DNA from 4 places in the Thauera sp. SDU_THAU2 genome. Region 1 is predicted to be linked to each of the others. Evidence: predicted binding sites of a transcription regulator. Region 1 holds the regulator's gene; each other region holds the start of a gene.
What was found. The regulator sigma-54, encoded in region 1, starts transcription at its own class of promoters, with help from an activator protein. The targets are predictions, from matches to a motif close to TGGCACGCTTNCTGCTNA.
Positions count from the first base shown of each region.

Region 1 (7,263 bases):
GCGCGGAACCGCGCTGGGCCTTCCTCGCGCTGGCGCTGCCGGCGGCCGACGAGGACTGGATCGCCGCCTTCGCGCGCGGCTTTTACGCCTGCGCCGACGCTTTCGGCGTGGACCTGGCCGGCGGCGACACCACCCGCGGGCCGCTGAACCTGTCCGTCACGATCATCGGCGAAGTGCCGGCGGGCGCAGCGATCGGCCGCGCCGGCGCCCGCGCCGGCGACGACTTGTGGGTTTCGGGCCAGCCCGGCCTGGCTGCGCTCGGCCTCGCTGCGCTGCGCGGCGAAGTCGATCTGAACCAGCCCAACCGCCCAGGCTGCATCGCCGCGCTGCAGCGCCCGCAGCCGCGCGTGGCGCTGGGGCTGGCCCTGCGCGGGCTGGCCGGCGCGATGCTCGACGTCTCCGACGGCCTGCTCGGCGACCTGGCCCACATCCTGGCGCAGTCGGGCGCCGGCGCCGTCGTCGATAGCGCGGCCCTGCCGCTGGCGGCGCTGCTCGCGGCCGGCGCGCCCGCGGACAAGGCCCGCGCCTGCCTGCTGGCGGGCGGCGACGACTACGAACTGCTATTCACCGCAGCGGCCGCCGCGCGCACCGACATCGACGCGCTGTCGCGCCGGCTCGCGCTGCCGCTGCACCGCATCGGCCGGATCACCGACCGGGCGGGCGAATGCCTGCTGCGCACGGCCGACGGCGAGGAGCAGATCCTGCACCCGAACGGCTACGATCACTTCGCATGAACATCGCTGCCGCCGTCACGTCCGTTCTTCTGCACACCCCATCTTCCGGAGCGAGCCGATGCGCCCCACTCTGAAACTGATGATGAGCCACCCCGCCCACTTCATCTCGCTCGGCTTCGGCTCCGGCCTGTCGCCATGGGCGCCGGGCACGGTGGGTACGCTGCTGGGCTGGGCGCTGTATCCGCTGCTCAGCGCGCCGCTGTCGGAATTCGTCTTCCTGGCCCTGCTCGCCAGCCTGTTCATCGCCGGCGTGCTCGCCGCCGAACGCACCGGCCGCGCGCTCGGCGTGCCCGACCACGGCGGCATCGTCTGGGACGAGATGGTGGCGATCTGGCTGGTGCTGGCGTTCACGCCGGCGACGCTGGGCTGGCAGGCAGCCGCGGTGGCCCTGTTCCGCTTCTTCGACATCGTCAAGCCGCCGCCGGTACGCTGGGCCGACCGCAGCTTCAAGGGCGGCTTCGGCGTGATGTTCGACGACATCATCGCCGCCGGCTACACCCTGCTCGTGCTGGCCATCCTGGTCCAGCTGTTCGGCCGCTGACCGGCCCCAGCCCCCCTTCAGCACACATGCGAACGATGGATAGCGAACTGAACGAACTCTCGGCCACGGCCGGTGCCGCGCTGGCCGCGCGGGGCTGGCTGCTGGCCACCGCGGAATCCTGCACCGGCGGCTGGATCGCGGCGACCGTCACCGCCACCAGCGGCAGCTCGGCCTGGTTCGACCGCGGCTTCATCACCTATTCCAACGCGGCCAAGACCGACATGCTGGGGGTCCGCACCAAGACGCTCGAAACGCACGGCGCCGTCAGCGAGGCGACCGTCACCGAAATGGCGGAAGGCGCGCTGGCCCGCAGCACGGCAGACGTCGCGATCGCCGTGTCCGGCGTCGCCGGCCCCGGCGGCGGCACGCCGGCAAAGCCCGTCGGCATGGTGTGCGTGGCCTGGGCGCGGCGCGGCGCGGCCACGCTGGTGCAGACGCTGCAACTGGCCGGCGACCGCGAGGCAGTGCGGCGCCAGACCGTCATCCAGGCGCTGCGCCGCTTGATCGCACTGGCTGGCGCGGATATTGCGTGACATATTTGCTGTATATAAATACAGATGCTAAGCTGACGCTGTCAGAGACCTTGTTCTCACGGCTGCGGCAGTTCGCCGCCGAAAATCCCTGCAAGCTCTGTGCCATAATCAGCCCATCACTCAGGAAAAGTTTTCATGGACGACAACAAGGCCAAGGCACTCGCCGCCGCGCTCTCGCAGATCGAAAAGCAGTTCGGCAAGGGTTCGATCATGCGCATGGGCGACGGCAACGTCGAGCGCGACATCCAGACCGTCTCCACCGGCTCGCTCGGCCTCGACATCGCGCTCGGCCTCGGCGGCCTGCCGCGCGGCCGCGTGGTCGAGATCTACGGTCCTGAATCCTCCGGCAAGACCACGCTGACGCTGCAGGTCATCGCCGAAATGCAGAAGCTCGGCGGCACCGCCGCCTTCATCGACGCCGAGCACGCGCTCGACGTCGGCTATGCCGAGAAGCTCGGCGTCAACATCGAGGACCTGCTGATCTCGCAGCCCGACACCGGCGAACAGGCGCTCGAGATCGCCGACATGCTGGTGCGCTCGGGCGGCGTCGACATCGTCGTCATCGACTCGGTCGCCGCGCTGACGCCGAAGGCCGAAATCGAGGGCGAGATGGGCGACCAGTTGCCCGGCCTGCAGGCCCGCCTGATGTCGCAGGCGCTGCGCAAGCTGACCGCCAACATCAAGCGCACCAACACGCTGGTGATCTTCATCAACCAGATCCGCATGAAGATCGGCGTCATGTTCGGCAGCCCCGAGACCACCACCGGCGGCAACGCGCTGAAGTTCTACGCCTCGGTGCGCATGGACATCCGCCGCACCGGCACGATCAAGAAGGGCGACGAAGTGGTCGGCTCCGAGACCCGCGTCAAGGTCGTCAAGAACAAGGTCTCGCCGCCGTTCAAGGAAGCGCACTTCGACATCCTGTACGGCGAAGGCATTTCGCGCGAAGGCGAGATCATCGACCTCGGCGTGGTGCACAAGATCGTCGACAAGTCCGGCGCCTGGTATTCCTACAACGGCGACAAGATCGGCCAGGGCAAGGACAACTCGCGCGAGTTCCTGCGCAACAACCCGGCGCTGGCGCGCGAGATCGAGAACAAGGTCCGTGCCGCCGTCAGCCTGCCCGAGATGCCGTCGGGCGGCGCAGCCCCGGCCGTCGCGGCGGACGAGGCCTGATCGGGACGCCAGCGGCTGCCATGGCCGAACCGAGCCTGCGCGAACGCGCCCTGCGCCACCTCGCCCGCCGCGACCACTCTCGCGCCGAACTGGCGAAGAAGCTCGCGGCCCACGGCGACGAGGACGAGATCCGGGCGGTGATCGAACGCATGGGCGAGCTCGGCCTGCAGTCCGACGAGCGCTTCGCCCAGGCTTTCGTGCGCAGCAAGGCGGCGCGCTTCGGCGCCGGCCGCCTGCGCAGCGAAATGGCCCGGCGTGGCCTCGACCGTGACCTGGTCGACGAGGCAATCGCCAGCGAATGTGCAGAATCGGAATCAGAGCGTGCGCGCAGCGTGCTGCGCAGCCGCTTCACCACGCCGCCCGCCGATGCCCGCGAATGGGCGCGGCAGGCGCGCTTCCTGCAAACCCGCGGCTTCGCACCCGACCTGATCCGCAAGCTGCTGAAAGAGCCCTACGATGAGTCTGCTTAAGGTCGCTGGCCTGCAAAAGCGCTACAAGGCACGCACCGTTGTACATGACGTCGGCTTCGAAGTCGGCTCGGGCGAGGTCGTCGGCCTGCTCGGCCCCAACGGCGCGGGCAAGACCACCTGCTTCTACATGATCGTCGGCCTGGTGCGCGCCGACGGCGGCCAGATCGGCCTCGACGGCAAGGACCTGACCCACCTGCCGATCCACGCCCGGGCGCGGCTGGGCCTGTCCTACCTGCCGCAGGAAATGAGCGTGTTCCGCAAGCTCACGGTGGCCGAGAACATCCGCGCCGTGCTGGAGCTTCAGGGGCTGGAGAACCGCCAGGTGGACGAGCGCCTGCAGGAGCTGCTCGAAGAGCTCAGCATCGGCCATCTGCGCGACAACACCGCCATCTCGCTGTCGGGCGGCGAACGCCGCCGCTGCGAGATCGCCCGCGCACTGGCCACCGACCCGCGCCTGATCCTGCTCGACGAGCCTTTCGCCGGTGTCGATCCGATCGCGGTGATCGACATCCAGAAGATCATCCGCTTCCTCAAGGAACGCGGCATCGGCGTGCTGATCACCGATCACAACGTCCGCGAGACGCTCGGCATCTGCGACCGCGCCTACATCATCAGCGAAGGCCGCGTGCTCGCAAGCGGCCAGCCGGGCGAGATCATCGCCAACGAAAAAGTCCGCCAGGTCTACCTCGGCGAACATTTCCGCCTCTAGTCCAGGATGAAACCCAGTCTCCAGCTCAAGCTCTCCCAGCACCTCACGCTGACGCCGCAACTGCAACAGTCGATCAAGCTGCTGCAGTTGTCGACGATCGAGCTGAACCAGGAGATCGAACGCTTCCTGCTCGAGAACCCGATGCTGGAGCGCGAGGAGTTCGACGAACCACCGCCCAGGCTCGAGCCCTCGACCAGCACCTCGCCGGCCGAGCGCGAGCGCGAACAGCAGCGCGAAGCCGACACCGACGCGGGCGGCGACGGCGACGCCGGTGGCGCAGCCGAGCGCGAAGGCGGCGAAGAAGGCATCGACTGGTCGAACGTCGGCACCGGCGCGTCGGCCAAGCGCGACGATGACGACGACGTCGACTTCCAGGAAATCCAGGCCGCCGAGCTGTCGCTGCGCGAACACCTCGACCAGCAGGTCGCGCTGTCGCCGCTGAACGATCTCGACCGTGCGCTGGTGCGCTTCATCATCGAAGCGCTCGACGACGACGGCTACCTGTACCAGCCGCTCGAAGAGCTGCTCGAACTGCTACCGGCCGAGCTCGAGATCGACCTCGACGACCTGTCGATCGCACTGCGCCACGTGCAGCACCTCGATCCGGCAGGCATCGGCGCCCGCACGCCGCAGGAATGCCTGGCGCTGCAGTTGCGCGCGATGCCCGAAAGCTCGATCCAGATGCTGGCGCTCGAGATCGTCGATGCGCACCTCGAACTGCTGGCCGAACGCAACTTCGTCCGCCTGAAGAAGCTGACCGGCTGCAACGACGACGAACTGCGCGCCGCGCACGCCCTGATCTGCAGCCTGGACCCGCACCCCGGCCTGCGCCACTCGGCTTCCGAGACGCGCTACGTGCTGCCCGACGTCATCGTGCGCAAGGTCCGCGGCCGCTGGACCGTCAGCCTGAACCAGGAAGCGATGCCGCGCCTGCGCGTCAATCGTCTGTACGCCAGCCTGCTGCAGCAGAACAGGGGACAGGGCGGCGGGCTCACCGGCCAACTGCAGGAAGCGCGCTGGCTGATCAAGAACGTGCAGCAGCGCTTCGACACCATCCTGCGCGTGTCCCAGGCCATCGTTGACCAGCAAAGACAGTTCTTCGATCATGGTGATGTGGCGATGAGGCCACTGACCCTCCGGGAGATCGCAGACCAGCTCGAACTGCACGAATCCACCGTATCGCGCGTCACGACGCAGAAGTACATGGCGACACCGCGTGGCGTCTTCGAACTCAAGTATTTCTTCGGCAGCCACGTTTCCACCGACACCGGCGGAGCAGCTTCCTCAACGGCAATCCGCGCACTGATCCGCCAGCTGGTGGACGCAGAGGACAGGAAGAAGCCCCTGTCCGACGCACGAATTGCAGAAGTTCTGGGCCAGCAGGGTATCGTGGTCGCACGTCGCACCATCGCGAAATACCGCGAATCACTCAATATCCCGCCGGTCAGTTTGCGCAAATCGATCTGACAACAACAGGAGTTAGCATGAATCTCAACATCACCGGGCGCCACGTCGAAGTCACGCCGGCCATTCGCGACTACGTCGGCGCCAAGCTCGACCGCGTCATCCGCCACTTCGACAACGTCACCAGCGTGGCGGTGATCCTCTCCGTCGAGAAGCTGCAACAGAAGGCCGAAGTCACGCTGCACGTGCGCGGCAAGGACATCTTCGTCGAAAGCGAGGATACCGACCTGTACGCCGCCATCGACGCGATGGCCGACAAGCTCGACCGCCAGGTCCAGAAGTACAAGCAGAAAATGACCGACCACAACCACGAAGCCCTGAAGCACCAGGCGCCGCCCGAGGCCTGATCGCCCATTGCGGTTTTATGTCCGGGGTGTGGTTATAATGCGCGCGTTTTCAAGACGCGGCTTCAACGCACCCCGGTCCAACCCCGTCGCCCAGCGTGGCGCCAGCGGTAACGGCGCTGCGCAAGCTCCATAGCGAATGAGCCTGATATCTCAACTCCTGCCACTGTCGAACGTGGTGGTCGATCTGGACGCCAGCAGCAAGAAGCGCGTCTTCGAACAAGCGGGCCTGCTGTTCGAGAACAACCAGGGCATCGCCCAGAGCCTGGTGTTCGACAGCCTGTTCGCCCGCGAACGGCTCGGTTCCACCGGCCTCGGCCAGGGTATCGCGATTCCCCACGGCCGCATCAAGGGCCTCAAGGACGCGGCAGGCGCCTTCCTCCGCCTGGCGGCACCGGTGCAGTTCGACTCGCCCGACGGCAAACCGGTCAATCTGCTGTTCGTGCTGCTCGTGCCCGAGCAGGCCAACGAGACCCACCTGCAGCTGCTGTCCGAACTGGCGCAGATGTTCAGCGACCGCGAGTTCCGCGAAGCCCTGCTCGATGCGCCCGACGCCGCGCACATCCACAAGCTGTTCGGGAACTGGGGCGCCGATGAATGAGGCAGACCAGCGTCGCGCGGCTGTTCGAGGCTGAACGGGAGCTCCTTCAGCTCAGCCATGTCAGCGGACGGCTGGATGCCGTGCTGGCCGTGGCCGAGGAGCGGATCTGGCCGGCCGACCTCGTCGGCCACCTGAACCTGATCCACCCCACCCGCCTGCAGATCGTCGGCGCCGCCGAACTGGCCTGGGCCCAGCGCCAGACCACCGACAAGGTCACCCACCACCTCAACGAGATCCTGTCCAGCCAGCCGCCGGCGATCATCGTCGCCGACGGCTGCACGGTATCGAACATCATCCGCGGCGTCTGCGAAGCGCACGACGTCGCGCTATTCACCACACCCCAGCCATCGGCCAGCGTCATCGACCAGCTGCGGCTCTACCTGTCGCGCGAACTGGCCGAGAAAGCCTCGCTGCACGGCGTTTTCATGGACGTGCTCGGCGTCGGCGTACTGATCACCGGCGACTCCGGCGCCGGCAAGTCCGAGCTCGCGCTCGAACTGATCTCGCGCGGCCACGGCCTGGTCGCCGACGACGTCGTCGAGTTCGCGCGCATCGCCCCGACCGTGCTGGAAGGCCGCTGCCCGCCGATGCTGCAGGATTTCATCGAAGTCCGCGGCCTCGGCATCCTCAACATCCGCACCATCTTCGGCGAGACCGCCTGCCGCCGGAAGATGCGCCTGCGCCTGGTCTG
Region 1 is NZ_JBBWUN010000003.1:3,661,504-3,668,766, forward strand. It holds gene thiL (thiamine-phosphate kinase) at 1-734, shown strand, start outside; gene AAFL97_RS18880 (phosphatidylglycerophosphatase A family protein) at 793-1,275, shown strand; gene AAFL97_RS18885 (CinA family protein) at 1,311-1,808, shown strand; gene recA (recombinase RecA) at 1,944-2,984, shown strand; gene recX (recombination regulator RecX) at 3,005-3,454, shown strand; gene lptB (LPS export ABC transporter ATP-binding protein) at 3,441-4,163, shown strand; gene AAFL97_RS18905 (RNA polymerase factor sigma-54) at 4,170-5,630, shown strand; gene hpf (ribosome hibernation-promoting factor, HPF/YfiA family) at 5,648-5,974, shown strand; gene ptsN (PTS IIA-like nitrogen regulatory protein PtsN) at 6,111-6,572, shown strand; gene hprK (HPr(Ser) kinase/phosphatase) at 6,569-7,263, shown strand, end outside.

Region 2 (7,263 bases), 460 kb from region 1:
CAGGTGGACCGGCAGGATCTCGGTTTCGTCGTCGTCGAGCAGCGCGGCCGCCACCCGGATCACGTTCTGCAGCTGGCGGACGTTGCCCGGCCAAGGGTAGCGTTCGATGAACTCCAGCACCTGCTCGCTGATGCTCACCCTGCCGGCCCGCGGTGAATCGGCCAGCTCGGTTTCGAGGATCTTGGCGACGATGGAGCGGATGTCGGAGCGCTCGCGCAACGGCGGCACGGTGATGGTCAGGCCGTTGACCCGGTAATACAGATCCTCGCGGAAGCTGCCCGCCTTGACCGCATCGCGCAGCATGCGATGGGTGGCGCAGACCAGCGAGATATCGACCGGAATCTGGCGCTGGCCGCCGATCGGCGTCACGCAGCGCTCCTGCAGCACGCGCAGCAGCCGCGCCTGCATGCCCAGCGGCATGTCACCGATCTCGTCGAGGAACAGGGTGCCGCCATGGGCCTGCTGGATCTTGCCGATCGCGCCTTCGCGCCGGGCACCGGTGAAGGCGCCGCCGACGTAGCCGAACAGTTCGGATTCGATCAGGGTTTCGGGAATCGCGGCGCAGTTGAGCGCGACGAAAGGCCCGTCGGCACGCGGGCCGGAAAAGTGGAAGGCTCGGGCGAAAAGCTCCTTGCCTACGCCCGACTCGCCCTGGACCAGCAGCGGGATGTCCTTGCCGTTGATCCGTGCGGCGCGGTCGAGCGCAAGCTGCAGCCGCGGATCGCCGGTCGCCAGGCAGTCCAGCGTGATCTCGCCCGTGCGCCGGTCACAGGGTTTGGCGCTGCGCGCAGGCTGGGTGCGCGCGGCAACCTCCGCCTCGTCGGTGCGCGTGCCGGCGCGGGACATGCCGAGCAGCGGCCCCGCCGCGCGCAGGCGTGAAAACAGGCGCTCGCCCGTGCGCGGCTCCAGCGCCTGGAGCGCATGCGGATCGCGCGCGCAGCGGTCCATGAAGACACCGAACGACACCCGGAACACATTGGAAAAGCCGACGCCTTCGGGACAGACGGGCAACTGCCGCAGCAGCGCCCGGGCAATGCCGTTGGCGCCGACCACGCGCCCGTCCTGGGTCACCGCCAGCAGCCCTTCCTGCAGGCCACCGATGCATTCCGGCCGGCTGTGGATCGCCACCAGGATCTCGCGTGCGTACTGGATCTCGAACAGGCGCTTTTCCAGCATCTGCGCGGCAAGCCTGACGAGGCCGAGCGTGTGGCGCTGGGTGTTGCGGCTGTCGCCGGAGATGTCCAGCACGCCTGCGATCCTGCCTTCCGGATTGAACACCGGGGCAGCGCTGCAGGCCAGAAAACCGTTGCGGTCGAGGAAATGCTCCGCGCCGATGACTTCGACCGGCGCCGCCTCGATCAGCGTGGTGCCGACCGCGTTGGTGCCGCGCGTGCCTTCGCTCCATGAGGCCCCGGGCTGCAGCGCGATGCGCTGCGCGCGGCCGACGAACTCCGGATCGCCGAGGCTGTGCAGGATCACGCCGCGGTCGTCGGCCAGGATGACCATGCTGCCCGAGGCGCGGATCTGCTCGTACACATGTTCCATGACGCCGCTGGCGTTGTTCAGCAGCAGTTCGCTGCGCTCGCGGGCTTCGGCAAGTTCGCTGCGGCCTTCGGGATCGCCGCGGCCACTGGCCAGATAGTCGACGCCGGCATCGCGGCAACGCAGCCACGAACGCAGCACCTCGTTCGGCAGTTCGCCATCCGGGCAAGCCCCTTCCTCGAAAAACTGCCGTCGCGCCTCGGTCACGCGCAACTCGCGCCCGTCGGCGGGCAAAAGCTGGCCCATCGCCTGTCTCCTCCTCATCTCCCCGCTCGATCGTGTTTTTGTGATGCGGGCTGTCCCAAAACTTAGCACCTGCCTCGAATTGCAGCAACCGCCGCCGAGGCCATGGTCTGTGCGAGAGCAAGTTCCTTGCCACGCAATGGCGCAAGTCGCCATGGCACACCGCTTGCAGAGTTCCCCTCAACCGGATCCGCCGGTGCATCGAAAGCGACACACCCGACATCAGCCATGAGGAAGCGAAAAGTGAAAAGCAAATACAACGAGGAGACGAGATTCCAACCCCTTCGCAAGGCCGCGCTCGCGCTGCTGCTCGCCGGCAGCACGTCGCTGGCCTGCGCGCACGGCGACGTCGTTCCCCACGCCGTCGATGTTTCCGCCCTGAAACCCCTCGGCGAAACCTGGCTGGAACGCAACCCCTACAGCGGGGACAAGGACGCCATCCGCATCGGCGACTCGGCCTTCAACCAGAACTGCGCCCGCTGTCACGGCCTCGGCGCCGTATCGGGCGGTATCGCGCCCGATCTGCGCTCCCTGCCGACGGACGCCGAGGGCGACGAAATCTTCATGCAGCGCATTCGCAACGGCGCCACCCGCGACGGCCGGGTCTACATGCCCCCGTTCGAAGGTATCCTGTCCCAGGAAGCCATGTGGGCGATCCGCGCCTGGCTGGAAACGGTCGCAGAGTAATGACCGGGCCTCGCCGCCCGGACATGCCCTGTTCGCCCCCGGCGCCCCCTGCCGCCCGATTCGCGGCAGGGGGCGTTTTCACAAGGAGACGACCCATGCCCCCAGCACGCTACGACCCGGGCGCGATCGCGCTGCACTGGGTCCACGCGATCCTGATCGCAGTCCTGATCTTCATCGGCCTGTCCATCGACGGCCTGCCCAGCGGGCCCGAACGCAGTTCCACGATCGCCCTGCACAAGTCGCTCGGCATCACCGCTTTCCTGTTGCTGCTGTTGCGCCTGGCCTGGCGCCGGCTGCACCCGCCGCCAGCGGACGAGCGCCTGGGCGCGATGCAGCAACGCCTTGCACGCTACGGCCACCGCGCCGTCTATCTGCTGCTGGCGCTGACGCCGCTGAGCGGCTATCTGTCGGCCAGCTTCACCAAGTATCCGATGCGCTTCTTCGGCTACGTCATCCCGAAACCGGGCTGGCCGGACGAGGCCCTGAACGAGTTGTTCGGCGCTGCCCACGGCCTGTTCGCGTGGACGCTGCTGGCGCTGATCGCGATGCATATCGGCGCCGTCATCCTGCACTGGCTGCAGGGCGCACCGGTGCTGCCGAGGATGCTGCCGGGCCGCCGCAGTAAGGGCCACCGCTGAACCCGGGCTTCGGTGCACCGGCACGGAGCACGGAGCCGACACTGTCCCATGATGACGCACCTGCTCCAAAGCGGAGCAGACGCTTTCCGTCGCCCGCAGCGCCGCACCCAGTCCAGCGCACCGGCCAGCATCCGGTCGCTGGCCGCTTCCGGATTTTCGCCGTCGATCTTGTCCGCATCGTTCGGCATCATCGGGGGCCTTGTTTCCAGGCAAAAAAGACGGCCCGTAGGCCGCCTGAAGACTCACTTTCGTGAGATGGGGGAGAACGCTGGCACCCACGCCGCCCTGCAGCGGCGCGAGGCCCGATCCATCAGAAGAACCCGAGCTTGTTCTCGCTGTAGCTGACGAGCAGGTTCTTGGTCTGCTGGTAGTGGTCGAGCATCATCTTGTGGGTCTCGCGCCCGATGCCCGATTCCTTGTAGCCGCCGAAGGCCGCGTGCGCCGGATAGGCGTGGTAGCAGTTCGTCCACACCCGCCCGGCCTGGATCGCCCGGCCCATCCGGTAGGCCACGTTGCCGTTGCGGCTCCACACCCCGGCACCCAGCCCGTACAGCGTGTCGTTGGCAATCGCCAGCGCTTCGGCTTCGTCCTTGAAGGTGGTCACCGCCAGCACCGGGCCGAAAATCTCTTCCTGGAAGATGCGCATCTTGTTGTGGCCCTTGAACAGCGTCGGCTGGATGTAATAGCCCTCGCTCAGCTCACCGCCCAGCGCTGCCTTGTCGCCGCCGATCAGCACCTCGGCCCCTTCTTCCTTGCCCAGCGCCAGGTACGACTGGATCTTGCTCATCTGCTCGCGCGAGGCCTGCGCCCCCATCATCGACTCGGTGTCGAGCGGGTGGCCGTGCTTGATCGCCGCCACGCGCGCGAGCACCCGCTCGATGAACTTGTCGTAGATCGATTCCTGGATCAGCGCCCGGCTCGGGCAGGTGCACACTTCGCCCTGGTTGAAGGCGAACAGCACCATGCCTTCGATCGCCTTGTCCAGGAAGGCGTCGTCGCGGTCCATGACGTCGGCGAAGAAGATGTTGGGCGACTTGCCGCCCAGCTCCAGCGTGGCCGGGATCAGGTTGTTGGCCGCGGCCTGGGCAATCACCCGCCCCGTCGAGGTCGAGCCGGTGAAGGCGATCTTGGCGATGCGCTTGCTGGTGGCCAGCGGCATGCCCGCTTCGCGACCGAAGCCATTGACGATGTTGAGCACGCCCGGCGGCAGCAGGTCGGCGATCAGCTCGACCAGCACCAGGATCGACACCGGCGTCGATTCGGCCGGCTTCAGGACCACGCAGTTGCCCGCACCCAGCGCCGGCGCGAGCTTCCACGCCGCCATCAGGATCGGGAAGTTCCACGGGATGATCTGCCCGACCACGCCCAGCGGTTCGTGCAGGTGGTAGGCCACGGTGTTCTCGTCGATCTCGCTGATGCTGCCTTCCTGCGCGCGCAGGCAGCCGGCGAAGTAGCGGAAGTGATCGACCGTGAGCGGGATGTCGGCGTTGAGCGTCTCGCGGATCGCCTTGCCGTTGTCCACCGTCTCGGCGTAGGCCAGCCGCTCCAGGTTCTGTTCGATGCGGTCGGCGATCCTGAGCAGGATGTTGGCCCGATCGGCCGCCGGCGTCTTGCTCCAGGCCGGAAACGCCGCATGCGCCGCGTCCAGCGCCAGCTCGATGTCCTCGGCCGTCGAGCGCGCCGCCTGCGTATAGACCTGGCCGCTGATCGGCGTCACCACGTCGAAGTACTGCCCCTTGACCGGCGAAACCCATTTGCCGCCGATGAAGTTGTCGTACTTCGCCTTGTGCTGCACCGGGGCCCCGGATTGGCCGGGCATTGCGTAGATCATCTCGATGTCTCCTTTCTTGTGGTTACGCACGCCATGTGCGTTACACGTCTCCTCTGCAGGCAGCGTGCCAGAACCGCAAGCCCGCATAGAATTCTCGATTTCTTCTTATCATTCAGACAACTGGCAACAGCCCAGGCTGAGCAGCCGATCCGAAGCCGCTCGAAGCCAGCCTCGCCGGGTGTTCCATTGCCGCACACCTGTTCCAATACGATGCACTTCCGCTCGCGCCACGTTCCAAGCCATGCACGCGGAAGGCATACTTCCTGCATGGAAAAGGACATGGACCCCGCACGCTCTTCCTCGCCGAACCCGGCCACGCTCGCGCCGCTCGACCTGCACGCCTCGTGGGCGCGCAGCAGGGAGTTCGGCCTGCGCCCGGACGACGCCCTGTCGGACGCCCTCGTTTCCCCTGCCGACCTGCGCGACCGCCTGGAAGCCAATGCCCGCCTGCTGACCTTCTCCCGCCCGGTCATCGAGAACCTGTTCCGCCAGATCGACTGCCCGAGCTCGACGCTGCTGCTGACCGACTGCGACGGACTGATCCTGAGCGCCATCGGCGACACCGGCTTCCTCGATCGCGCCACCCGGGTCGCACTCTCCCCTGGCGCCGAATGGAGCGAGGCGGCGATGGGCACGAACGCGATCGGCACCGCACTCACCACGCGCAAGGCCGTCGCCATCGAAGGCAACCAGCACTATCTGGCGCGCAACCGCTTCCTGACCTGTGTCGCCACGCCGATCTTCTCGCCCACCGGCGGCGTCGCCGGCATTCTCGACATCTCCACCGACGCCCGCGCCAACCTGTCGCACGCCGACGCACTGCTGCGCACCACCGCCGAATGCATCGAGCACCGCCTGATCGAAAACCTCGGCGAAGGCTTTCTGTCGCTGCACTTTCATACCCGGCCCGACCTGCTCGGCAGCCCGCTGGAAGGGCTGGCGCTGTTCGACGAGGCAGGCCGCCTGCTGGCCAGCAACCGCGCCGCCCGCGCACTGCTGCAGCTGCACGGCGAATTCCCGCAGGGCAGCTACACCGAATGCTTCACCACGCAGTGGCGGCATCTGGTGGCCTGGGCGGCGTTCGGGCCGCTGACGCCGTTTCCGCTGCGTACGCTGCACGGGCAGACCTGCATCGCCCGGGCCGAGCTGTTGCTGCCCCAGGCGCCGCGCGGCCGCCGGCAGGCGAAAGACGGCGAGGCTCCCAGCAGTACCGAGGCGCCGCCCGCACCCGACAGCGACCCGCGCCTCGCCCATGCCGGCGCGCTGGTCGCCGAATGGCACCGCAACCGCTGCGCAGGCCCGCTGCTGCTGTGCGGCGAAACCGGCACCGGCAAACGCCACCTGCTGTACCAGCACTGCCGCGACCACGGCATCGACGTGCCGCCGCTCGAACTCGACGGCCGCAGCCTTGCCGCCCGTGCGCAAGCGGGCCTCGACGAACTCGAAGACGCCCTGCAACAGGCGGAGAACGGCCTGCTCTACCTGACCGATGTCGACCTTCTCCCGGCCGCCGCCCTCTCCCGGCTGTTCGAGGCGGCGGACTCAAGCCGCCGCATCGTTGCCGCCAGCCGGCATCCGCTTGCCCATGGAGCGGAAGGGCGCGGCCTCGATCAGGCGACGCTGGCAAGACACGGGGCGCGCATCGTGACGCTGCCGGCGCTACGCGAGCGCGCCGATTTCGCCTATCTGGTACATCGCTTCGTCCGCGAAGCCTGCCCCGGGCGCCCGATCCGCGTTCTCCCCGAGGCGATCGAGCGCCTGCGGCACTATTCGTGGCCCGGCAACATCAGCGAACTCGCCAGCCGCCTGCGCCTGATGCTCGCCCTGCTGGGAGACGACAGCACCGAACTGCGCCCGGCCGACATCCCCGACGAACTGCTGGAAACCGCCGGCTGAGCGCATCCCGCCGGCCGCTGCACGGCGCCGGCGTCATCCCTACTGTCGCACGACATGCCCATCCGGAACTGCCCGTCCGGACTGTTCAGGAAGGGAGCGACTGTTCCAAATCGTTACACCTCCCCCCTGGCCACAATGCCCGCCAGGCCGCCACAGGGCACCAGCGGCGGGATTCACCCTCCCGGCCGCGGCTGGCACGCTCTTTGCCAAACGTAGCTCACCGGACATCCGGCCCGTCGGCCCCCCGCGCGGCGGAAAGCCACACGACATACCTACAAGACAGGATCAGGAGGCAAGGAGCAAAAATGAAAAAGTCGCATGTAAAGCCCTTCGCGCTGCGCGCCATCGTCGTCGCCACCGCGGCGGCGTTGTCGCTGCCGGTCGCAGCAGTCACCGACGTCACCTGGGAAGACATCCTCAACGATC
Region 2 is NZ_JBBWUN010000003.1:4,124,974-4,132,236, forward strand. It holds gene AAFL97_RS20995 (sigma-54-dependent Fis family transcriptional regulator) at 1-1,788, opposite strand, end outside; gene pedF (cytochrome c-550 PedF) at 2,014-2,472, shown strand; gene AAFL97_RS21005 (cytochrome b) at 2,568-3,110, shown strand; gene adh (aldehyde dehydrogenase) at 3,421-4,941, opposite strand; gene AAFL97_RS21015 (sigma-54-dependent Fis family transcriptional regulator) at 5,221-6,837, shown strand; gene AAFL97_RS21020 (methanol/ethanol family PQQ-dependent dehydrogenase) at 7,143-7,263, shown strand, end outside.
Region 2: the regulator sigma-54 is predicted to act here: its motif matches at 4,994-5,011, upstream of adh (aldehyde dehydrogenase).

Region 3 (7,263 bases), 240 kb from region 1:
GCACGATGGAGAAGCGGTCGTAGTTGACGATCGCATCGACGTGCCGCCCCACCGCGGCAAGCGCGGCCTCGACCGCGCGCTCGATGCGGGCGATGTCGGCTTCGGTACGCACCGCCAGGCCTTCGAAGTTCACGAAGAACAGCTCCTGCTCGGCGTCGTAGGACAGGCGCTGCTCGAGCGGAATCTCGAGCAGGTCCCGCCGCAGGCCCATCGCCTCGTCGGCGAAGATGCGCGCATCCATCGGCGCCGGCGGGCGCTTGATGACCGGGGCGAAGTCCATGTGGGCGAGGATGTCGCGCTGCAGGTCCACGCCGGGCGCGATCTCGATCAGCTCCAGTCCTTCCGCGCACAGCCGGAACACGCAGCGTTCGGTGACGTAGAGCACGTCCTGCTGCCACTTGACCGCCTGCGGGCCGCTGAAGGTGCGGTGCTCGACTTCGGCGACGAACTTCCTCGCGCTGCCCTCCTGCGCGATGCGCAGGCAGCCGTCCTCCACCACCACCTGCAGCGCACCGGCAAGTGAAGGTGCCGACGAAGACCACCTTCTTGGCGTTCTGCGAGATGTTGATGAAACCGCCCGCGCCGGCCAGCCGCGGACCGAAGCGCGAAACGTTGAGATTGCCTTCGCGGTCGGCCTGCGCCAGGCCGAGAAAGGCGATGTCCAGCCCGCCGCCGTCGTAGAAGTCGAACTGGCTGGGCTGGTCGATGATCGCCTGGGTATTGACCGCCGCGCCGAAGCTCAGCCCGCCGGCCGGAATGCCGCCGATCACGCCGGGCTCGGCGGTGAGCGTGAGCAGGTCGATGACCTGCTCCTCGGCGGCGACGCTGGCCACGCCTTCGGGCATGCCGATGCCCAGGTTCACCACCGCGTCGGCCTGCAGCTCCATCGCCGCGCGGCGGGCGATGATCTTGCGCTCGCTCATGCCCATGCCGGCGATCGCCGACATCGGCACGCGCAGCTCGCCGGAAAACGCGGGGTTGTACTGCTCGCTGTAGGTCTGCATGTGGTGCTCCGGCCGCTCCGCGACCACCACGCAATCGACCAGCACGCCGGGCACCTGCACCTGGCGCGGGTTCAGCGAGCCGCGCTCGGCGACTCGCTCGACCTGGGCGATGACGATGCCGCCGGAATTGCGCGCGGCCATCGCGATCGCACGCGCCTCCAGCGTCAGCGCTTCCTTTTCCATCGTGATGTTGCCGTCGGCATCGGCGGTGGTGCCGCGGATGATGCCGACGTGGATCGGGAAGGCCTTGTAGAACAGGTATTCCTCGCCGTCGATCTCGAGCAGGCGCACGCGCTCGGCAGTGGTGCGCTGGTTGAGCCGGCCGCCGCCGAAGCGCGGATCGACGAAAGTCCCCAGCCCGACCCGCGTCAGCGTGCCGGGCTTGCCGGCGGCGATGTCGCGGAACAGGTGCGAGATGACGCCCTGGGGCAGGTTCCAGGCCTCGATGCGGTTGTCGACCGCGAGCCGCTGCAGCTTGGGCACCAGCCCCCAGTGGCCACCGACGACGCTGCCGACCAGGCCTTCGTGGCCGAGGTGGTTGAGGCCGCGCTCCTTGCCGTCACCCTGGCCGGCGGCATAGACCAGCGTGAGATTGCGCGGGCCGCCGTGGCCGGCGCCGTCGGCCGCTTCGCTTTCGAGAAAACGCTGTTCCAGCGCGATGGCGATGCTTTCCGGAAAGCCGATGCCGACGAAGCCGCCGGTGGCGACCGTGTCGCCCGAGCGGATCAGGCGTACCGCCTCGCGGGCGGACACCACTTTGCCGCTGTCCGAAACGTTCAGCGACGCGGCCATGGGGTGGCGAGCGATGCTCATGTCCTGTCTCCTCCGCGGCCGGGCTCAGAAGCTGCCGAACAAGGTGCCGAGCGCGATCACGATCGCCAGCGCCATCAGCGGGAACACCACGGTGTTCATGGCGATGAAGCCGTAGGACTGCCGGTGGTTGAGCTTGCAGATCGCGAGCAGCGAGATCACCGCGCCGTTGTGCGGCAGCGTGTCCATGCAGCCGGAGGCCATCGCCGCGACGCGGTGCAGCAGTTCCGGGCTGATGCCGGCGGCATTGGCCATGGCGAGATACTCCGCGCCCAGCGTCTTCAGCGCGATCGACATGCCGCCCGAGGCCGAGCCGGTGATGCCGGCCAGCACGTTGACCGCCACCGCCTCGGAAATCAGCGGATTGCCCGGGGCGATGCCCAGCACCAGGTCGCGGATGATGACGAAACCGGCCAGCGAGGCGATCACGGTGCCGTAGCCGACTTCGGTCGCGGTATTGAGGATCGGCAGCATCGAACCGAAGGAGCCTTCGTTGACGGTCTTCATCAAGTCGGTCCAGCGCTTCCAGTGCATCGCCACCAGCAGCATGATCGCCACGGCGAGCGCGACGATGATCGACCAGATGCCGATCAGCGAGCGGGCATCCTGCAGGCCGCCGAACTCGGGCTTGGCCAGGTAGCTGGTATCGATGTTGGGCAGCACCTGCTTGGCCATGACGAAGTTCAGGGCGATCACGACGAGGATCGGCAGCAGCGCCAGCCAGAAGCCGGGCAGCGGACCGCCGCTGTCGGCGACGGGTTCGTCGGCATGGTTGCCGTAGCCTTCGCCGGCCGCCATCAGCTTGCGTGCCTGCGCGCCCAGCCACCAGGTGCCGAGCACGAACATGATCAGGCCGCCGATCAGGCCGAGGATCGGCGCGGCAAAGGCGTCGGTGCCGAAGAAGGGGATGGGGATGGCGTTCTGGATCGCCGGCGTGCCCGGCAGCGCGGTCATCGTGAAGGTGAAGGCACCGAGCGCGATCGCTCCTGGGATCAGCCGCTTCGGAATGCCCGCTTCGCGGAACAGCGCGGCACCGATCGGATAGACCGCGAAGGCGACGACGAACAAGGACACGCCGCCATAGGTCAGGATGCCGCAGGCGAGCACGATGGCGAGGATCGCCCGCTCGCTGCCGACCTTGGCGACGATGGCATGGGCGATCGCTCGCGCCGAGCCGGAGTCGTCCATCAGCTTGCCGAACAGCGCACCGAGCAGGAACAGCGGAAAGAACTGGATCACGTAGCCGCCCATCGCCTTCATGAAGACCTGGGTGTAGGTCGGCAGCAGCAGCGCGGCCTCGCCCGACAGCAGCACGGCCAGCAGCGCCAGCAGCGGCGCGAGCAGCAGCACGCTGAGGCCGCGGTAAGCGAGATACATCAGCAGTACGAGAGACAACAGAATGCCTAGGGTGCCCATGGGGCTTCTCCTCCTGGTAGTTTTGGATGCGGACCACGCCCGCGGCCGCAGTGCCGCTGCTTGAGCAGGACGCGTGCCAGCCCGCTGGGCACATGCACGCCGACGCACCAGAAGGGGGCATGACGTTCATTCAATACCGCACCATTATTGTGCTATTGAATATGTTTATTTCCATTCGTCATGATTCGGCTCTGTGCGGCTCACGCGCGCGCAGCAGTCTTTATCCATGGACATGTCCAATAAAATGGACACTCTCTCCTGAATAGTCCAGGATTCTGGACACCGGTGCGCTGCCCGGCCGCCGGGCTTCAGCGCACGATGCCGTGTTGCTGCAGCTTCACGTACAAGCCTGCGCGCGAGATGCCGAGTCTGCTCGCAGCCAGTCTCCGGTTGCCTCCGCAGACCTGCAGGGCGGCAAGCAGCGCGGCGCGCTCGGCACTCGCCAGGCTGTCGGCGAGCGGCCTGACCATCCCGTCACCACCCCCGCCGCTTCGGCTTCGCCGCACTCGGCGTCACGTCTTGCCGCCGGCGCGGCAGCGGCGGTGAACGGCCGCGTGCTCGCCGCCCCCTCGCCGAGCAGTTCGGCCAGCACGGACGCCCCCAGCGGACCGCTGTCGGCACTGAGCTGGGCGCGTTCGAGCAGGTTGCGCAACTGGCGCACGTTGCCCGGCCAGGGCAGGGTCGCGAGCAGGGCCAGGGCATCGTCGCCCAGTTCCAGCCGCCGCAGGCCGGAACGGGCGGCGATGTCGTCGAGCAGGTAATCGACCAGCGCCGGAATGTCCTCGTGGCGCTCGTGCAGGCTGGGCACGCGCAGGCTCAGCACGTTGAGGCGGTAGAACAGGTCGGCGCGGAAAGCGCCGGCGGCGACACGCCCTTCGAGATCGACGTGCGTGGCGGCGAACACGCGCACGTCGAGCGCGCGCACCTGGTTCGAACCCAGCGGCTCGACCTGCTGCTCCTGCAATACGCGCAGCAGCTTGACCTGCAGCGGCAGCGACAAGTCGCCGATCTCGTCGAGGAACAGCGTGCCGCCATTGGCAAGCTCGAACTTGCCGACCCGCGCCTTGCGGTCGGCGCCGGTGTAGGCGCCCGGCGCAGTGCCGAACAGTTCGGCTTCGACCAGGTTTTCCGGTATCGCCGCCATGTTCACCGCGACGAACGGACCGGCGGCGCGTGCCGACAGGTTGTGGATGCCCTGCGCCAGCAGCTCCTTGCCGGTACCGGTCTCGCCGCGCAGCAGCACGGTGGCGTCGAGCTGGGCGGCACGGCGCGCCTGGCGCTTGATCTCGCCGGCCACCGCACTGGTGCCGATGAAGTTGGCGATGGTGTAGCGCGCCCGTCGCGCCTGCAGCAGCGCGCGCTCGGCCTCGGCCAGCCGCGCCTGCAGGCGGCCGTATTTCTCCACCAGCGGCTTGAGATGGCGGGCGCGGTCGAACAGCACGTAGCCCAGCGCCCCCACCACCCGCCCATCATCGTCGCGCAAGGGAATCCGGGTGACGACGAAATGCTCGTCGCCGAAAGGCATCAGGTCGAGCAGGCTGGGCTGGCCGCTTTCCACCACTTCGCGCAGCCGGCTCGCCGGCAGCACTTCCTCGATGTCGCGGCCGAGGGCTTCATGGGGGCCATCGATGCCGATCTTGCGGGCGTACTTGGCACTCATCCACACGATGCGCGCCTGGCGATTGACCGCCACCGTGCCTTCGCACTGGGCTTCGAGATGGTCGAACAGCAAGGGCATCGCCACCGTGCGGAAATACTCGGGGGAGATGCCGATCTTGAGGCCGTTTTCGTCGAGCTCGGCGGCAGACAGACCCATGGCCAGACTTGTGCGGGAATGAGGCAGGAGATTATGGGACTGCCCCACCCGCCCTGCAATGCCGGCGGGCCCGTTCAGCGTCCGCCAGCTAGCGCGCGTCGCTAACGCGCGTCTGCTACCGCGTGCTTGCTAACGCACGTCACGTTCCTCTCGGGCGATCGCCGACAGCTCGCGCAGGTACCAGGCGGCATAGCCATAACCCGCCGCCGCGACCAGCGCGGAGAACAACAGGCTGCCTTCCAGCGGCACGCCTTCCAGCACGTTGGCGACGACGACAGCGCTCAGGTACAGGGCGGCAACCATGCCGCCCATCACGCGGATCATGGCGAAAGTCTTGCGTTGCTTGAGATTGGGCTGGGCCATGGGCTGCGGGCGCGATGCGCGCGGAGGATCGGGACAGGGCGCAGGGTAGCGGATTCCGCTCCGGCTGGCACCATCGTTGCGCGCTGGGGCGCCTAACCGTTCGCACGCAGCTCTACAACTTCGTGCTCGACGACACGATATGGAATTTCCACGAACTCCGCAGGGTGGTCAATCGCCACCAGGAAACGTGCAAGTCCTTCACGACGAATCGAAACTGTCGCAGTGTTGACCAGAGGATGGAAAAGAAATCGGGAAACTGGCTCGAGCGACCGATCCATCAGCAATCGCACCTTCCTTCCATCCCGATCTGCCAACAAGGCAAAGGGGCTCATCGCACCCGGCTCCACCGCCAACAGATCCATCATTTCCACCGGCGAACAGAACGACAAACGGCCAAGTCCCAAACTGCGGCCAAGGGCGCCCAAATCCACCATGGCATCCGGCGGTGTCACGACCAGCAGGCGATCTTTTCCTTTCTTGCTTTGGACGAGCAGGTTCTTGCAGCGCGAACCTTCCAAGCATGCCGCCAGATGTGCCGAGCCCGCCATGCTATACACAGCCTGATGCCGTACTTCCCGATAATCGACTCCCAGTCCATCCAGAAATTTCAGCAAGAATTCCCGTGTGCAAATTTCATTACGATCTACCACGACACGTGCTCCAGAAACTCCCATGTTCTCAGATGGCGCAATACGCCTGAACAGCCGACTGCCGCCCGATATTCACGACCAGACCCTCGCCTGTCGATGGGTAATGCCTCCTATCCGAGGAATGGCTTCGACATTCGACCGGCCCGCATGCCACTCCCCGGCTGCCACATGTTACGCCACACCATCCGGCAAGAGGCATGCGCGCGTAATTCCCGCCACGGCGCTAGCACGAACACATGCCACGCAACCGGAGCAAGCTGCTCAAACATCGAGCATGGTGGAATCTCTTGTCAATTGGACTGCATCCTCGCGACTTAGCACACCCCGTTCCTGCAATACCTCAAGCAACAGTCGGTTTTGCGCTGCCGCCTCGCGCACCATTGCGCTGACCTTGGCATAGCCGAGCTTCGGGATGAGGGCCGTCGCAATAGCGGTGGAATCCATGAGGTGCCGTTCGTTTACCTGCACATTGGCGCGAATGCCATTGATGCACTTTTCGCGGAACAGCCGGATGCCGTTGCGCAGCAGATGAATCGAGTCGTACAAGCGGTCGGCGACGATTGGTTCGAAGTGATTGATCTCGAGCTGCCCGGCCTGATTTGCTTGTGCGATGCAAACATCGTTGCCCACAACGGCAAAGCCGATCTGCACCATGCTCATCGGTACGACCGGATTGATCTTGCCCGGCATGATCGATGAACCCGGTTGCACCGCGGGCAACTCCAGTTCGGCGATTCCGCCGTTCGGCCCGGATGACAGCAGAATCAGATCCGACGCGACCTTGGCCAGCGAGGTTGCGCAGGTACGCAACTCGGCCGACACGCGCGTGAAGGTGTCGAGATTCTGCATTGCGTCAAAGGCATTATCCGCCGGCCGGTAGTCGACACCGGTAATCTCCGCCAGATACCCATAAACACGTACCTTATAACCCTTTGGGGCGCCAAAGCCGGTGCCGATCGCCGTACCGCCCAGCGGCAGAGCCTCCAGCTCGCTACGCACTGCCTTCAGTTTCGCACTCAATCGTCCGGCCAGCGCAGCATAGCCCTCGAACAACTGGCCCAGCCTCATCGGCTGCGCATCCTGCAGGCATGTACGGCCCAGGTGCAGCACATCCTTGAATTCCTCGGCTTTACCCTGCAAGCTTGCTGCGAGGGACTCGACTTCCCCGACCAGGGGCGCCAGCAGTGCATGGGCGGCAATCTTC
Region 3 is NZ_JBBWUN010000003.1:3,904,669-3,911,931, forward strand. It holds partial or broken gene AAFL97_RS20030 (acyl CoA:acetate/3-ketoacid CoA transferase) at 1-1,817, opposite strand, end outside; gene AAFL97_RS20035 (GntP family permease) at 1,842-3,230, opposite strand; gene AAFL97_RS24795 (helix-turn-helix domain-containing protein) at 3,539-3,700, opposite strand; partial or broken gene AAFL97_RS20040 (sigma-54 interaction domain-containing protein) at 3,844-5,046, opposite strand; gene AAFL97_RS20045 (hypothetical protein) at 5,176-5,409, opposite strand; gene AAFL97_RS20050 (YbaK/EbsC family protein) at 5,502-6,023, opposite strand; gene AAFL97_RS20055 (aspartate ammonia-lyase) at 6,321-7,263, opposite strand, start outside.
Region 3: the regulator sigma-54 is predicted to act here: its motif matches at 3,292-3,309, upstream of AAFL97_RS20035 (GntP family permease).

Region 4 (7,263 bases), 780 kb from region 1:
GAACTCGCCGAGGTCGGTCACCTGCAGCTTTTCCGGCGTCATGTCGCGGATTTCGAGCCAGGTGGCGTTGGTGGTTTCCCACATTTCCGCGGTCAGCGTGCCGCGCACCGCGTGCGCATTCTCGCGCGCCGCACGCAGGCAGTTCCACACGCTCGACAGGTTGTCGCGGTCGAGCACGACGAACTCGATGACGTCGCGCGCCGTCAGCGGCCGTCCGCTGCGGGCGTAGGCGTCGGTCAGTTCGCTGATGGCGAGGATCGCGCCCCAGCCGTCGTCGCTGCTGCCGTTGTTGCGCGGCAGCAGCGACATCCGGTAAGAAACGTCGAGCATGCGCACGGTGTTTTCCGCACGTTCGGTATAACGCGCCATCCAGTAGAGGTGATCGGCGGTACGGCTCAGCATGATCGTTCTCCCAGTTTCATCGGATATGGGGTACGGACGGGGACAGGCGGCTGAAGGCAGGTGAGCGGCCTCAGCCGACCACCCAGGTATCCTTGGTGCCGCCGCCCTGCGAGGAATTCACCACCAGCGAACCGGCCTGCATCGCCACCCGCGTCAGGCCGCCGGGCACCATGCGGATCTCCTTGCCGCCCGACAGCACGAAGGGGCGCAGGTCGATGTGGCGCGGCGCGATGCCGGCTTCGACGAAAGTCGGACAGGTCGACAGCGACAGCGTCGGCTGGGCGATGTATTTCTCCGGCGCGGCAATGATGAGCTGGCGGAAATGCTCGATCTCGGCCTTGGTCGCCGCCGGCCCGACCAGCATGCCGTAGCCGCCGGCGCCATGGACTTCCTTCACCACCAGCTCGGGCAGGTGCGCGAGCGTGTAGGCGAGGTCCTCCTCGTTGCGCAGCATGTAGGTGGGCACGTTGTTGAGGATGGGTTCCTCGCCCAGGTAGAAGCGCACCATCTCCGGCACGTAGGGGTAGATCGACTTGTCGTCGGCGACGCCGGTGCCGACCGCGTTGGCCAGCGTCACCCGGCCGGCGCGGTAGGCCGACATCAGGCCGGGCACGCCGAGCATGGAATCGGCGCGGAACACCTGCGGATCGAGGAAGTCGTCGTCGATGCGGCGGTAGATCACGTCCACCCGGCGCGGCCCCTGGGTGGTGCGCATGTAGACCGTGTCGTCCTTGACGAACAGGTCCTGGCCTTCGACCAGTTCGATCCCCATCTGCTGGGCCAGGAAGCTGTGCTCGAAGTAGGCGCTGTTGTAGGCGCCCGGCGTCAGCAGCACCGCAGTGGGGTCGAGCACGCCCTCGGGCGCAACCGCGCGCAGCGTCTCCAGCAGCAGGTCGGGGTAGTGTTCCACCGGCTGCACGCGGTAGCGCGAGAACAGGTCGGGGAACAGCCGCATCATCATCTTGCGGTTCTCGATCAGGTAGCTGACGCCCGAGGGCACGCGCAGGTTGTCCTCCAGCACGTAGTACTCGCCCTTGCCGTCGGCGCCCGCCGCGCGCACCAGGTCGATGCCGGCGATCATCGCGTACAGGCCGCCGGGCACGTCCACGCCCTTCATCTCGGTACGGAACTGGGCGTTGTTCAGCACCAGGTCGGACGGCATGCGGCCGGCGCGCAGGATTTCCTGGCCGTGATAGACGTCGGTCAGGAAGGCGTTGAGCGCCCTCACGCGCTGGCGCAGACCGGCTTCGAGCGCCGTCCATTCATCGCCGGGGATGATGCGCGGCAGCAGATCGAACGGGATCAGCCGCTCCTTGCCGCCGTCGGCGCCATAGACATTGAAGGTGATGCCGACGCGGTGGAAGGCGACGTCGGCCTCGCCGCGCTTGCGCTCGATGCGTTCGCGCGGCATCCGTTCGAGCCAGTCGGCGTAGCTGCGGTAATGGGCGCGCACCGAACCATCGGCGGCATACATTTCGTCATAGGGTTTCGCTGCGGTCATTTTGATGTCTGCGATCATTGTCGGACTCCCTTGCGCGCTACCACAGCAGAAAGCGTGCCAAGCCGCTGGCGGGCGCGAAATACCGCGCCGCGGCGCAATTGCCCGGCGTGCACCTCGCTGGTGCGCACCAGCCTGGCATGCGATGCATCATGCTGGTGCATCGGATTCGCCGCAGCCCGGCGCCGCTGGCGGCACCGCTACCGGCATCACCGTCACCGCAACGTCCGCGGCGTGGCTGGCGCCGCCCAGGATCACGCCGCGCAGCGGGCAGACGTCGCCATAATCGCGCCCCCAGGCCAGCGTGATGTGGCCCTGAGCCGGCTGCACGGCATTGGTGGGGTCGAACTCCACCCAGCCGATGCCCGGGCACCACACCGCGACCCAGGCATGCGAGGCGTCGGCGCCGATCAGCCGCGGCTGCCCCGGCGGCGGCTCGGTGAGCAGGTAGCCCGACAGGTAGCGCGCCGCCAGCCCGGTGAGCGCAGGCAGGCGATCATCAGATGGGAAAAGTCCTGGCACACGCCGTGGCGTTCGGCGAAGACCTCGGCCACCGGCGTGGCGACGCTGGTGGCCGCCGGGTCGAAGCGGAATTCGGCATGGATCAGCGAGGACAGCGCCTGCGCCGCTTCCAGCAGCGGTCGGCCGGGGGTGAAGCAGCGCACGGCATAGGCTGCATAGGTCGCGGTTTCCTCGCCGAGCTGCACGAAGGGCGAGGCGAAGCGGTACTGGCCGGCATCGCGCGCGTCGACCTGCAAGGGCGCATGGCCCGACAGTGCATCGCGCAGATGGTCGCGCGCGGCTTCCCACGGCAGGCTCTGCGCCGGCTCGGGCCAGTCCTGCCGCTGCACGCCGACCCGGCTCACCGCCTGCACGCTCAGCCGTTCGTGCGGCGCATACAGGCCGAAGCGCGTCGTCGGGTTGCCGAAGAAGTCCAGGCGCTCGCTGCGCGTGGACGGCTCGGGCGAAATCGTCAGGCGATGCGCGAACAGGCGCTGGCGAGGCATCGCACGCGGGCTCAGGTGGGCGATCTGCTGCGACAGCAGCACCGGGCTGGCGTAGCGGTAGGTGGTGTCGTGGGTGATCTCGTAGCAGTGCATCGACGCTTCGCCCGCCGCCGGCACGCATGGATCTTCAGCGCGAGGCGGTTGCATGGCTGCGCGCGTCCAGATGGGTGAAGTAGCGGTGGGAAATGCCGTCGGCCAGTGCATTGCCGGCGCCCCAGATGCGCCGCAGCAGCGAAGCGACGGTTTGCCGCGCCTCGGCCGCGGCTGGCTTGCGCGGATCGAGCGCCAGCCTTTCGAAGCAGTCGCAGTCGCGTTCGGCATCCAGTTCGGCCAGCAGCGCCTGCAAGGGCTCGCCGAGCGAACGGCCGCCCGGCAGGCGACCGACGTGCTCGATCAGCGACTCGATCTGGTAGCGCAGCGCGCGCGGATTGTCGGGGTCGAACATCACCAGCTCGGCGACCGGCCGCGGCGCGAGTCCGCGCGTGTTGCGGCTGCGGTAACGGATCTCGCCGTCGGTGACGGCCAGCAGCGCTTCCAGCGCACCCTGCTCCGGCACCGTCAGCAGCGCGGCCAGCGCCGAAGTCAGGAACTGCAGGCGCTCGATGCGGCGGCCGATGGACAGGAAGCGCCAGCCGGCATCGCGCGGCATGCTCTCGATGACGAAGCCCGACAGCGTCACCAGCGACAGCAGCGACTCGTCCAGGCGATGCATCGCGTCGCCCAGGCCTGGCGTGCTTGGCGCAGGCGTGGCGAATTCGGCCAGGCGGTTGTAGATGCGCCAGCTGTCCGGCGACAGCCGGTCGCGCAGTTGGGCCGCCAGGCGCAGCACGCCACGCAGGCTGGTCACCACGCTGCCGCTCTGGCTTTCGTCGAACAACGCACCCGCCAGCCGCTCGATGCCGCACTCTGCAGCAAGGGGGCCATCCTCGGGTGGCGCTGCGGGCCGTACCGGCGCAGCGCCGTCCTGCGCCGCCGCCTCTCCCCGGGCACTCCTGTCCTGGACGGCCCTTTCCTCAGCGGCCTCTTCGCCGGCGGACAGCCGCAGGCCGCAGCGCTCGCACAGGCTGGCCAGCGCCGCCAGCGTCGGCGTCGCCCATGGCCCGGCATCATCGTTGCGTGCCTTCGCCACCGGGCGATCGAACTCCACCAGGCCACCGAGCCGCCTCAGGGTTTCCCGCCCCAGGCGTGCCGAACCGTCGGCACGCTCGCTGTAGCGGCCGAGCCAGAAAAAGTTCTCGGCGACCCGGCTCGCCAGCCCGGGCAGCGGCATGTCGAGCTCGCGCGGCGCGAGTTGGCCGGGCACCGCGGACACCGGCCGGCGCACCGTCGATACCGCGCCACCGAGCACCCAGGCATCCTTGCTGCCGCCGCCGTGCTGCATCGACACCACGCGCATGTCGGTTTCGGGGGCGACGCGCACCAGGCCGCCCGGCATCACGCGGAAGCCGTCGGGCGAGGCGGCGACGAACACCCGCAGGCCGATGTTGCGCGCCACCAGCCCACCGGCGGCCTCGCCGGCCTCCTCCCGCTCGTCGGCCAGCACCGGCGCCTGCGAGATATTCACCATTTCCTGCGCGACGAAGTCGAAAGGCCGCTCGGCGATGCGAGCGGCCAGCGCCGCCAGTTCCGCCGGCGGCAGGTCGCGGCAGAACACCGGCCCGCCGCGCATCGCCGGATAGGCCGGCTTGACCACCAGTTCGCCCAGTCGCGACAGCGCATGGGCACAGGCCGCGGCCTCGCCGCACCACCAAGTCGCCACCGACGGCATCTTCAGCTTCTGCCCGAGCAGGTGCTCGGCCAGCCGCGGCAGATAACCGAGCAGCGCACCGGTTTCGAGAATGCCGCTGCCGAGCGCGTTCGCCACCGTCACGCCGCCGGCACGCACCGCCGCCACCAGCCCGGCCACGCCGAGCGCCGAGTCGTCGCGCAGTTCGAGCGGGTCGCACCAGATGTCGTCCACCCGGCGCAGGATCACATGCACCCGGCGCAGGCCATCCAGCGTGCGCAGGAAGACCTGCTCGTCGCGCACCGTCAGGTCCTGGCCTTCGACCAGCGGGAACCCCATCTCGCGGGCGAGGAAGGCGTGCTCGAAGTAGGTTTCGTTGTACGGCCCGGGCGTCAGCACCACGATCAGCGGTGCCTCGCCCGCTGCCGACCCCAGGGGTGCCAGCGCGGCGAGGCTGTCGCGGAAATCCTCGAAGAAAGGCGCCAGCGGCTGCGCGCCGGCGGCGCGATAGAGTTCCGGCAGCGCCCGTGCCACCACGCCGCGGTTCTCCAGCGCATAACCGGCGCCGGACGGCGCCTGGGTGCGGTCGGCCACCACCCACCAGCGGCCGTCGGGCGAGCGCGCCAGATCCACCGCATAGAGGTGCAGGAACAGGTCGCGCGGCTGCTTGACGCCCACCAGCGGCCGCAGGAAGCCACTGTGGCCGTAGATCAGCGCCGGCGGGATCAGCCCCTGCTGCAGCAGGTTCTGCTCGCCGTAGAGGTCGGCGAGGATCAGGTTGAACAGCGTCGCGCGCTGGATCACCGCGGCCTCGATCTGCGCCCATTCCGCCGCCGGCAGGATGTAGGGCAGCAGGTCGAGGTCCCACGGCCGCTCGAAGCCGCGCGGGTCGGCATAGACGTTGTAGGTGATGCCGTTCTCGTGCACCAGCCGGCGCAGCGCCGCCCGCCGCGCCTCGGTCTCGGCCGGCGGCATCGCCGCCAGCTGGTGGAAGAAGTCGCGCCAGTGCGGCCGCACCACCACCACGCTGCCGATGCGCTGGCACAGTTCGTCGTAGCGGTCCGGCCGCGCGGCGTAGTGCGCGAGCAGTTCGGGCGGGCTCTGCGGCTGAAGCTGCATGGCGTCCTCAGCCCTGGCGGCGCAGGTCGAGGGTGAAGGGGAAGTCGGCGTTGCGCGTCGCCGGCGCAGGCTCGATGCGGCCCGGCGTGTGGCCGGTGGTGGTGAAACGCGCCAGCCGGCGGCCTTCGGCCTCATAAGGATTGACCGGATAGGCCTCGTGGTTGCGGCCGCCCGGGTGGGCGACGTGATACACGCAGCCGCCCATCGAACGCTGCATCCAGCCGTCGACCAGGTCGAAGGTCAGCGGTGCATGCACGCCGATGGTCGGGTGCAGGCAGGACGGCGGCTGCCAGGCACGGTAGCGCACACCGGCGACGAACTCGCCGACGATGCCGGTGGGCTGCAGCGGTATCGCACGGCCATTGCAGCTCAGCACATGGCGATCGTCGTTGAGGCCGCTGACCTTGACCTGCACGCGCTCGACCGAGGAATCGACGTAGCGCACCGTGCCGCCGACCGAGCCTTCCTCGCCCATCACGTTCCAGGGTTCGAGCGCCATGCGCAGCTCGACCCGCACCCCGCGCGCGGCGAACTCGCCGTACTTCGGGAAGCGGAACTCGAAATGCGGCGCGAACCAGTCGAATTCCATCGGATAGCCGAACTCGCGCAACTCGTCGATGACGTCGCGGAAGTCCTCCGCCACCCAGTGCGGCAGCAGGAAGCGGTCGTGCAACTCGGTGCCCCAGCGCCGCAGCCGATCCGGCGCGTAGGGCTGCTGCCAGAAGCGGGCGATCAGCGCACGCAGCAGCAGTTGCTGCGCCAGGCTCATGCGCGCATGCGGCGGCATCTCGAAGGCGCGCAACTCCAGCAGGCCGAGCCGGCCGGTGGGGCCGTCCGGGCTGTAGAGCTTGTCGATGCAGAACTCGGCGCGGTGGGTGTTGCCGGTGGCGTCGATCAGCAGGTTGCGCAGCAGGCGGTCGATCAGCCAGGGCGGCACCTGGACGCCGGGGTCGGGGAACTGCTGGAAGGCAACTTCCAGTTCGTGCACCGAATCGTGGCGGGCCTCGTCGACGCGCGGCGCCTGCGAGGTCGGGCCGATGAAGAGGCCCGAGAACAGGTAGGACAGGCTGGGATGGTTGTGCCAGTAGCTGACCAGGCTGCGCAGCAGGTCGGGCCGGCGCAGGAAGGGCGAATCCACCGGCGTGGCGCCGCCGAGCACGAAGTGGTTGCCGCCGCCGGTGCCGGTATGGCGGCCGTCGAGCATGAACTTCTCGGTCGACAGGCGCGACTGGTGGGCTTCCTCGTACAGCGTGGAGGTGCGCTCGACGAGTTCGTCCCAGTTGCCCGCCGGATGGATGTTGACCTCGATCACACCCGGGTCGGGGGTGATGCGGAAGTGCGACAGGCGCGGGTCGGACGGCGGCTCATAGCCTTCGAGCACCACCGGCAGGGCGAACTCCTCGGCCGTGGCTTCGATCGCGGCGACGACTTCGAGGTAATCCTCCAGCGCCGAGGTCGGCGGCATGAAGATGTACAGCAGGCCGCCACGCGGCTCGGCGCAGATCGCGCTG
Region 4 is NZ_JBBWUN010000003.1:4,441,349-4,448,611, reverse strand. It holds gene AAFL97_RS22480 (alpha-E domain-containing protein) at 1-402, opposite strand, end outside; gene AAFL97_RS22475 (circularly permuted type 2 ATP-grasp protein) at 473-1,903, opposite strand; partial or broken gene AAFL97_RS22470 (transglutaminase family protein) at 2,051-3,000, opposite strand; gene AAFL97_RS22465 (circularly permuted type 2 ATP-grasp protein) at 3,035-5,752, opposite strand; gene AAFL97_RS22460 (transglutaminase family protein) at 5,760-7,263, opposite strand, start outside.
Region 4: the regulator sigma-54 is predicted to act here: its motif matches at 1,946-1,963, upstream of AAFL97_RS22475 (circularly permuted type 2 ATP-grasp protein).